3 regions of the Lederbergia sp. B243.17 genome follow, and region 2 is predicted to be linked to each of the others. Evidence: riboswitches for the same ligand, from Rfam matches in the RefSeq annotation. Region 2 holds a riboswitch; each other region holds the start of a gene.
The links. Region 2 has a riboswitch for S-adenosylmethionine ahead of AC0TWI_RS11045 (O-acetylhomoserine aminocarboxypropyltransferase/cysteine synthase family protein). Riboswitches for the same ligand answer to the same signal wherever they lie in the genome.
Positions count from the first base shown of each region.

Region 1: it holds a riboswitch for S-adenosylmethionine, as region 2 does, so the genes downstream of both, metK (methionine adenosyltransferase) here and AC0TWI_RS11045 (O-acetylhomoserine aminocarboxypropyltransferase/cysteine synthase family protein) in region 2, are expected to answer to the same signal.
Region 3: it holds a riboswitch for S-adenosylmethionine, as region 2 does, so the genes downstream of both, AC0TWI_RS12935 (methionine ABC transporter ATP-binding protein) here and AC0TWI_RS11045 (O-acetylhomoserine aminocarboxypropyltransferase/cysteine synthase family protein) in region 2, are expected to answer to the same signal.

Region 1 covers NZ_JBWBKF010000062.1:1,088-3,352, forward strand. Annotated here, with positions in the region: gene pckA (phosphoenolpyruvate carboxykinase (ATP)) at 1-670, opposite strand, end outside; SAM riboswitch class I at 872-992, shown strand; gene metK (methionine adenosyltransferase) at 1,126-2,265, shown strand, end outside.
Region 2 covers NZ_JBWBKF010000058.1:91,370-93,634, forward strand. Annotated here, with positions in the region: gene AC0TWI_RS11045 (O-acetylhomoserine aminocarboxypropyltransferase/cysteine synthase family protein) at 106-1,407, opposite strand; SAM riboswitch class I at 1,509-1,624, opposite strand; gene AC0TWI_RS11050 (redoxin family protein) at 1,702-2,265, opposite strand, start outside.
Region 3 covers NZ_JBWBKF010000071.1:38,478-40,742, reverse strand. Annotated here, with positions in the region: gene AC0TWI_RS12940 (methionine ABC transporter permease) at 1-30, opposite strand, end outside; gene AC0TWI_RS12935 (methionine ABC transporter ATP-binding protein) at 23-1,051, opposite strand; SAM riboswitch class I at 1,129-1,234, opposite strand; gene AC0TWI_RS12930 (thioredoxin family protein) at 1,340-1,651, opposite strand; gene AC0TWI_RS12925 (toprim domain-containing protein) at 1,661-2,011, opposite strand; gene gcvH (glycine cleavage system protein GcvH) at 2,084-2,265, opposite strand, start outside.

The sequences.
Region 1 (2,265 bases), on a different contig from region 2:
ATCCTACGTTCGCGGAGCAGTGCATCGACAAAATCTCTTGTTCGGGCAGTTCGTAATTCATGACAGAAAAGATCGATTTTTTCATCTCGCCTGCATATTCGGTTCCCCCAATCAAGATAATTCTCTTTTCATAGGAGACGATGATGAAGGTCTCAGAATTTGTTCCATCCACTTCAGGGTCTGCCCGGAAGTGGGGGGCGCAAATGACAGTGAAATCTGCTTCATGCTCTTCCAACTCTTGCGCTGTTGGACGGATAAAGAGCTGGTGGACGAATAAATTATGCCAGGCCAGCTCGTTGATTACCCTGATCGGCATTCGGTATTTTTCATCTGCACCTGCGAAGCCGTTGAACAAAAACAGTTCATCTGTTCCTTTCAAATAATCAAGAACCTTTGTATATAAGTTGTCGAATGCCTCGGGGGAGATCGGCTGATTCACAGATCCCCAATTTATTTTGCCACTGACAGCGGTTTCATTTACAATAAATTTATCCTCAGGCGAACGGCCGGTATACTTTCCGGTCTCGACGCGAATGGCCCCGGTGGAAGTGAGGGAGCCTTCCCGGCGTTCTAGTATTTTCTCTACCAATTCGGGAACGCTGGGCTGAACTAAGACATTGTTCCCGCTCAGCAACTGCTCCAAATCAATCTTTCGCTTTAGAGAATTCATACATGTATAACCTGCCTTTTCAATTTTTATGGTTGATTTGTAATTAGTATAACACATTTGATCTATTAGTCTATACTAATGCACAAAAAAGATCTCCGGAAAACCGCTGTTTTTAAGGATTGTTCAGCTGTCCGGATGTGGTAAAGAACAAACGTTGACATTGCCTTTATACTTGCGTTATGATTGGAATTTGAACGGATACTCTTATCCTGAGATGGCGGAGGGGACAGGCCCTGTGAAACCCGGCAACCTGCTTACAGGGAATTTCCCTGTTGGAAAGGTGCTTAACCTGTTGCGAGGTTTTGGCCTCGGACGATAAGAGTGAAAGGCTCGGAGAAACGCAAACCTTTCCTCTATAGGGAAAGGTTTTTTTGCAGCTTTTTCTGCCGGATCATGAAGGAACGAGTACCGTTAAGTTAATTGGTCATAATTGACTAAGAGAAGGAGGAATTTCGATGACAAAGAATCGCCGTTTGTTTACTTCGGAATCCGTTACAGAAGGACATCCCGATAAAATATGTGATCAAATATCCGATTCGATTCTGGATGCGATTTTGGATAAGGACCCGAACGCCCGCGTCGCTTGCGAAACTTCTGTAACGACAGGGCTCGTTCTCGTGGCCGGGGAGATCTCGACAAGCACTTATGTCGATATTCCGAGGATTGTTCGGGATACGATTAAAGGGATCGGCTATACTCGCGCCAAATATGGCTTTGATGCTGAAACCTGTGCAGTATTGACGAGCATTGATGAGCAATCCGCCGATATTGCCGCAGGTGTGGACAAGGCATTGGAAGCAAGAGAAGGAAGCATGTCAGATGAAGAAATCGAGGCGATAGGTGCCGGGGACCAAGGGCTGATGTTCGGTTTTGCCTGCAATGAAACAAAGGAACTGATGCCGCTTCCGATCTCGCTTGCACATAAACTTTCGCGTCGTTTGGCAGAAGTACGCAAAGAGGAAATCCTTCCTTATCTGCGCCCGGACGGAAAGACGCAGGTGACGGTGGAATATGATGAGAATGACAAGCCAGTAAGAATCGACACGATCGTCATCTCAACCCAGCATCATCAGGAAATCAGCCTTGAGCAGATTCAGCGCAACCTGAAAGAGCATGTGATCAACCCAGTTGTTCCTGCTGAATTAATTGATGACGAGACAAAATATTTTATTAATCCGACAGGGCGCTTCGTTATCGGCGGACCGCAGGGTGATGCCGGCCTGACAGGAAGAAAGATCATTGTCGATACGTATGGCGGCTATGCACGCCATGGCGGGGGCGCGTTCTCCGGAAAAGATCCGACAAAAGTTGACCGTTCAGCTGCCTACGCTGCACGATATGTGGCAAAGAATATTGTTGCTGCAGGTCTTGCGGAGAAATGTGAAGTTCAATTGGCTTACGCGATCGGTGTTGCCCAGCCTGTATCGATTGCAGTTGACACATTTGGCACTGGTACTGTATCGGAAGAGGCACTCGTTGAAGCAATCCGGGGGAACTTTGACCTTCGTCCGGCCGGCATCATCCGGATGCTCGATCTACGTCGCCCGATCTACAAGCAGACCGCGGCATACGGACATTTTGGCCGTACAGATCTT
Region 2 (2,265 bases):
TGTCTCTTTCTATCTCTCATCATATGAAAAAGATCGGGGAGATATTCAAGATTAGAAAACAGGAAGACCCGTGCTGCCTGATCGCAACACGGGTCTTCACTTCTTTTATCGGACGCTTTCTGGAGACTTGACGGCTTTCGCGATTGCCTGTTCCAAGTCCTCTTTAATGTCTTCGATTGCCTCCAATCCGACTGCCAGGCGGATCAATTCTTCCGTAACACCGGTCGATTTCAATTCCTCTCCGCTCAACTGCTGATGCGTCGTAGATGCTGGATGTATAATCAATGATTTAGAATCCCCGACATTCGCAACATGGGACCATAATTTCACGTTGTCGATTACGTTCCGTCCGGCTTCACGGCCGCCCTTTATGCCAAAGTTGACGATTGCGCCTGCCCCATCTTTAAAATATTTTTGGGCAAGTTCACGGGAAGGGTGGTTTTCCAAAGTAGGATACGATACCCACTCTACCGATTCATGGTTTTGCAAAAACTCAGCAATCGCTTTGGCGTTCTCAATATGTCTAGGAATCCGCAGATGCAGAGACTCCAAGCCTTGCAGGAAAATGAAAGCATTATCCGGGCTCAGGCACGGTCCGAAATCCCTCAACAGCTGAACACGCAGCTTCGTTGCAAATGCTGCATCCGGAACATCGATGCCGAAGCGAATGCCGTGATACGTATGGTCAGGCTCCGTGAAGCCCGGGAATTTCTCGTTGTTCCAGTCGAATTTGCCGCTGTCTACGGCAATACCGCCAATCGCCGTACCGTGCCCGCCGATCCATTTCGTCGCAGAATGGACAACTACGTCGGCTCCCCATTCAATCGGCCTGCTCAAATAAGGAGTGGCAAATGTGCTATCGACAATTAGTGGAATCCCATTTTCGTGCGCAATATCGGCGACTTTTTCGATATCTAAAATATGAAGGCTCGGATTGCCGATCACTTCGCCGAAAAGAGCCTTTGTCTTTGGTGTGATTGCCTTTCTGAAGTTCTCAGGGTCTTTCGGATCAACGAATTTCACGTTGATTCCGTATTTCGGCAAGGAGATCGCAAATAAATTATACGTTCCGCCGTAAAGGTCTGTCGCCGCCACAATTTCATCACCAGCATTCGCAATGTTCAGAATGGAGAAAGCAATAGCAGCCATTCCGGAAGACAGGGCGACCGCGGCAGTACCGCCTTCCAGCTCGGCTACGCGTTTTTCAAATACATCGACTGTCGGATTCATGATCCTTGAGTAAATGTTTCCTGATTCTTCGAGACCGAACAGTTTTTGTGCATGCTCCGTGCTGTCAAAAAGATAGGAAGTTGTCCGATAGACCGGCACGGCCCTTGCTTTCGTTTGATCTGGCTCCTGAGCTCCGTGCAATAAAATAGTTTCTGGGCGATATTGTTTTTCTGACATGTTTCATACCTCCAAATATTTTAATTTTTTTATCCATCGAACATCTTAGCACGCAGAAAAGCCCTCTTCCGGATAAGAAGAGGGCTTACAGTCAGTTCCTCCCCTTATCTTCCAGACCGCCATTCGGGTCTGTAGGAATTAGCACCTTTTCAGACGTAATCGTCTGAAGGTTGCCGGGCATCGCAGGGCCTAGTCCCTCCGCCGCTCTTGATAAGAGTATTGCTTCGATATTCATTTGCTTTAGTATATCATCCTATTTTTATAAGTCAATAATATTTTTGTATATTTCAAATATTAATTGATTTCTTTCATGAAGTCTCGAATCATATTTTGATCCATCGGGCCGACATGACGTTTTTGGATGACTCCGTTGCGATCCAGTATGAAGCTTGTTGGAATCGTGTAGACTTGATACGCCTTGCCGTATTTTCCGTCTCTATCAAGAGGGACTGGGAAGGTGAGGCCATACTCTTTAATGAAATTGGCTACCTTTTTTTCAGGATTGGTTCCCCTCTCATCGTTCGTCAAATTCACAGCGAGGATTTCAACGCCATCCTTCTCCGCATGTTTTTTGTAGTACTCTTCCATATACGGCATTTCCGCTTTGCAAGGAGGACACCACGTCGCCCAGAAGTTAAGAATCACCTTTTTCCCTTTCAGTTCCGAAAGTGTAACCGTCTCCCCGGAAAGAGTCTCAAGCGTGAAATCCGGCGGAACATTTCCAGGCGAAAGCCCCTCATCATAGATGGCTTCCCCCTCTTCCGGCTCTGCCTGCTCTAAAAACTCCTGCTGAGCCTGTTCATCCTCCTTTTTTGCCTGCACATCTTTCACCAAATTTACAATTGCAATGCTGACAAG
Region 3 (2,265 bases), on a different contig from region 2:
ATCGACATTAGGCAGTAATGTCTCAAACATTTGCACTCACCGCCTCTACGCCGACTTCCTGTACGTGCAAAAATTCCATCGCCCGGTTAAGCTCAGCTTCATCCCCGTCAATGTGGACATACAGCACACCGTATGCTCCATTCTGCGTTTGGGATATATTTCCTTGCAGAATGCTGACGGTCAGCTCGAACCCTCTGATCAATTCAGTGATGACCGGCTGCTCGGCAGCTTTTCCGAAAAAGGTCAGCTTGATGGTTTTCCCATCCGGGCTGCCTGCCAGAGGAGCTTCGGAAGCTTCATCCGACTCGTTTCGGCCCGATACCTGTTTGACGAACTTCTTTGTGATGTCGGCTTTCGGCTGCCTGAAAATATCGAGCACATTTCCAACTTCAACGACACGGCCGCTCTCCATCACCGCTACCCGGTGGCAGATCTTCCGGATGACGTGCATTTCATGCGTGATCAGCACGATTGTCAGGCCAAATTCTTTATTGATGCTGACAAGCAGGTCGAGGATCGACTCTGTCGTTTGCGGGTCGAGTGCTGATGTCGCTTCATCACAAAGGAGAACCTTCGGATTATTGGCCAGCGCTCTGGCAATGCCGACACGCTGCTTCTGGCCGCCGCTCAACTGCTGAGGGTACGCATCCTCCCGGCCATCCAATCCGACGAGACGGATTAACTCCTTTACCCGCTTCTTCCTCTCCTGTGCAGGAACCCCTGCGATTTCAAGTGGAAAAGCGATATTCTCGCCTACCGTCCGCGACCAAAGCAGATTAAAATGCTGGAATATCATCCCGATATTTTGTCTCGCTTTCCGCAATTCGCCGCCCTTAATCTTCGAAACTTCCATTCCTTCGACAGAGACGGAACCGGACGTTGGAATCTCCAATCCGTTCAGCATACGGATGAGCGTACTTTTTCCGGCTCCAGAATATCCGATTACCCCGAAAATCTCTCCTTTTTGAATATCGAGCGAGACTTCGTCAACCGCTTGGATTTCGCCGCTTTTTGTTGTAAAAAGCTTACTGGCATTTTTAATACTAATCATAAGCTCACCCAATTTCCCAAAAAAATAAAAAGCCTTCCAGCATAAGAGCAGAAAGGCGTAGGTTCGTAGTAAGTCCTTTCTCATCTCTCCGAGCAAATTGCTCAGTGTGAATTGGCACCATTTCAATAAATTGACGGTTGCCGGGTATCATCGGGCACATCCCTCCACCTCTCTCGATAAGAGTAACAATATTAAATTACTTTAGCTATACATGTGATTTTAGCATGGGGGTTTTTATTCGTCAACTTGATCGGTCAGAAAAAAAGATTCCACCCTTCCCTTTTTCTTCTAGCCGAGATAGCTGCGGATTTTTTCCTGGAGGTAAGGGACCGAGTGAAACGCGTAGATTTTTTCTTGCAACTGGCCATTTTGAAAAATGAGGAGGCAAGGAACACTTTCTATCTGAAAACGCTCCGCAATCTCAGGCAGATAGTTTAAGTCGGCCTTCCCAAACCGTGCCTCAGGAATCAGATAGGAAGTAACCTCTATCATTTTCCCGGCTACCTGGCATGTTCCGCATAGAGGGGTGTATAAATAGACGAGGACGGTTTCCTCGCCTTCACTTGAACTTATGATTTCTTCTTTTGTCCATTCTTCCATAGATGCAGTTCATCCTTCCAAAAATTCAGCATGGACATCAATGCCTGCGCTGATCAGCACCGAAGCAAGATGGCGATATGGCGCGGCAGCTACTTCTTTAAAGGTCCTGTCGATATACATATGGCTTGCTTCCGGAAATTCGCGTCGGAATTGCTTACGCAAACTCTCTCCGGAGGCATCGGCGTCGACAAGAATATAAATGTCTTTTCCGTCCATCTCATCAATCAGTTCATCAAGCCGGGCCATGCTGATTGTCCCGTTCGTGCAAATGATTTGAACCGGTTCACTGATGATTTTCCGAATCTTTTTCTTGTCGCTTAAACCCTCTACAATGATGACCTTTTCCGGATCTATGTCCATTCCTTCATCTCCATGGCAATGTTCATATATGAAAAGCAATGCACCTGGATGGCAGTCCGGGTGCATACTGTATTAGGCTTCGTTTGTCATATTGCTGTATTCTTCTGCAGTCATAAGACTTTCAAATTCACCGCGGTCGGATGGTTCGATGACGATCATCCACGCTTTTTCATATGGTGATTCGTTTACGAATTCAGGGCTGTCGCTCAGTTCTTCATTCACTTCGACAACTTTGCCGCTGATCGGAGCATAGA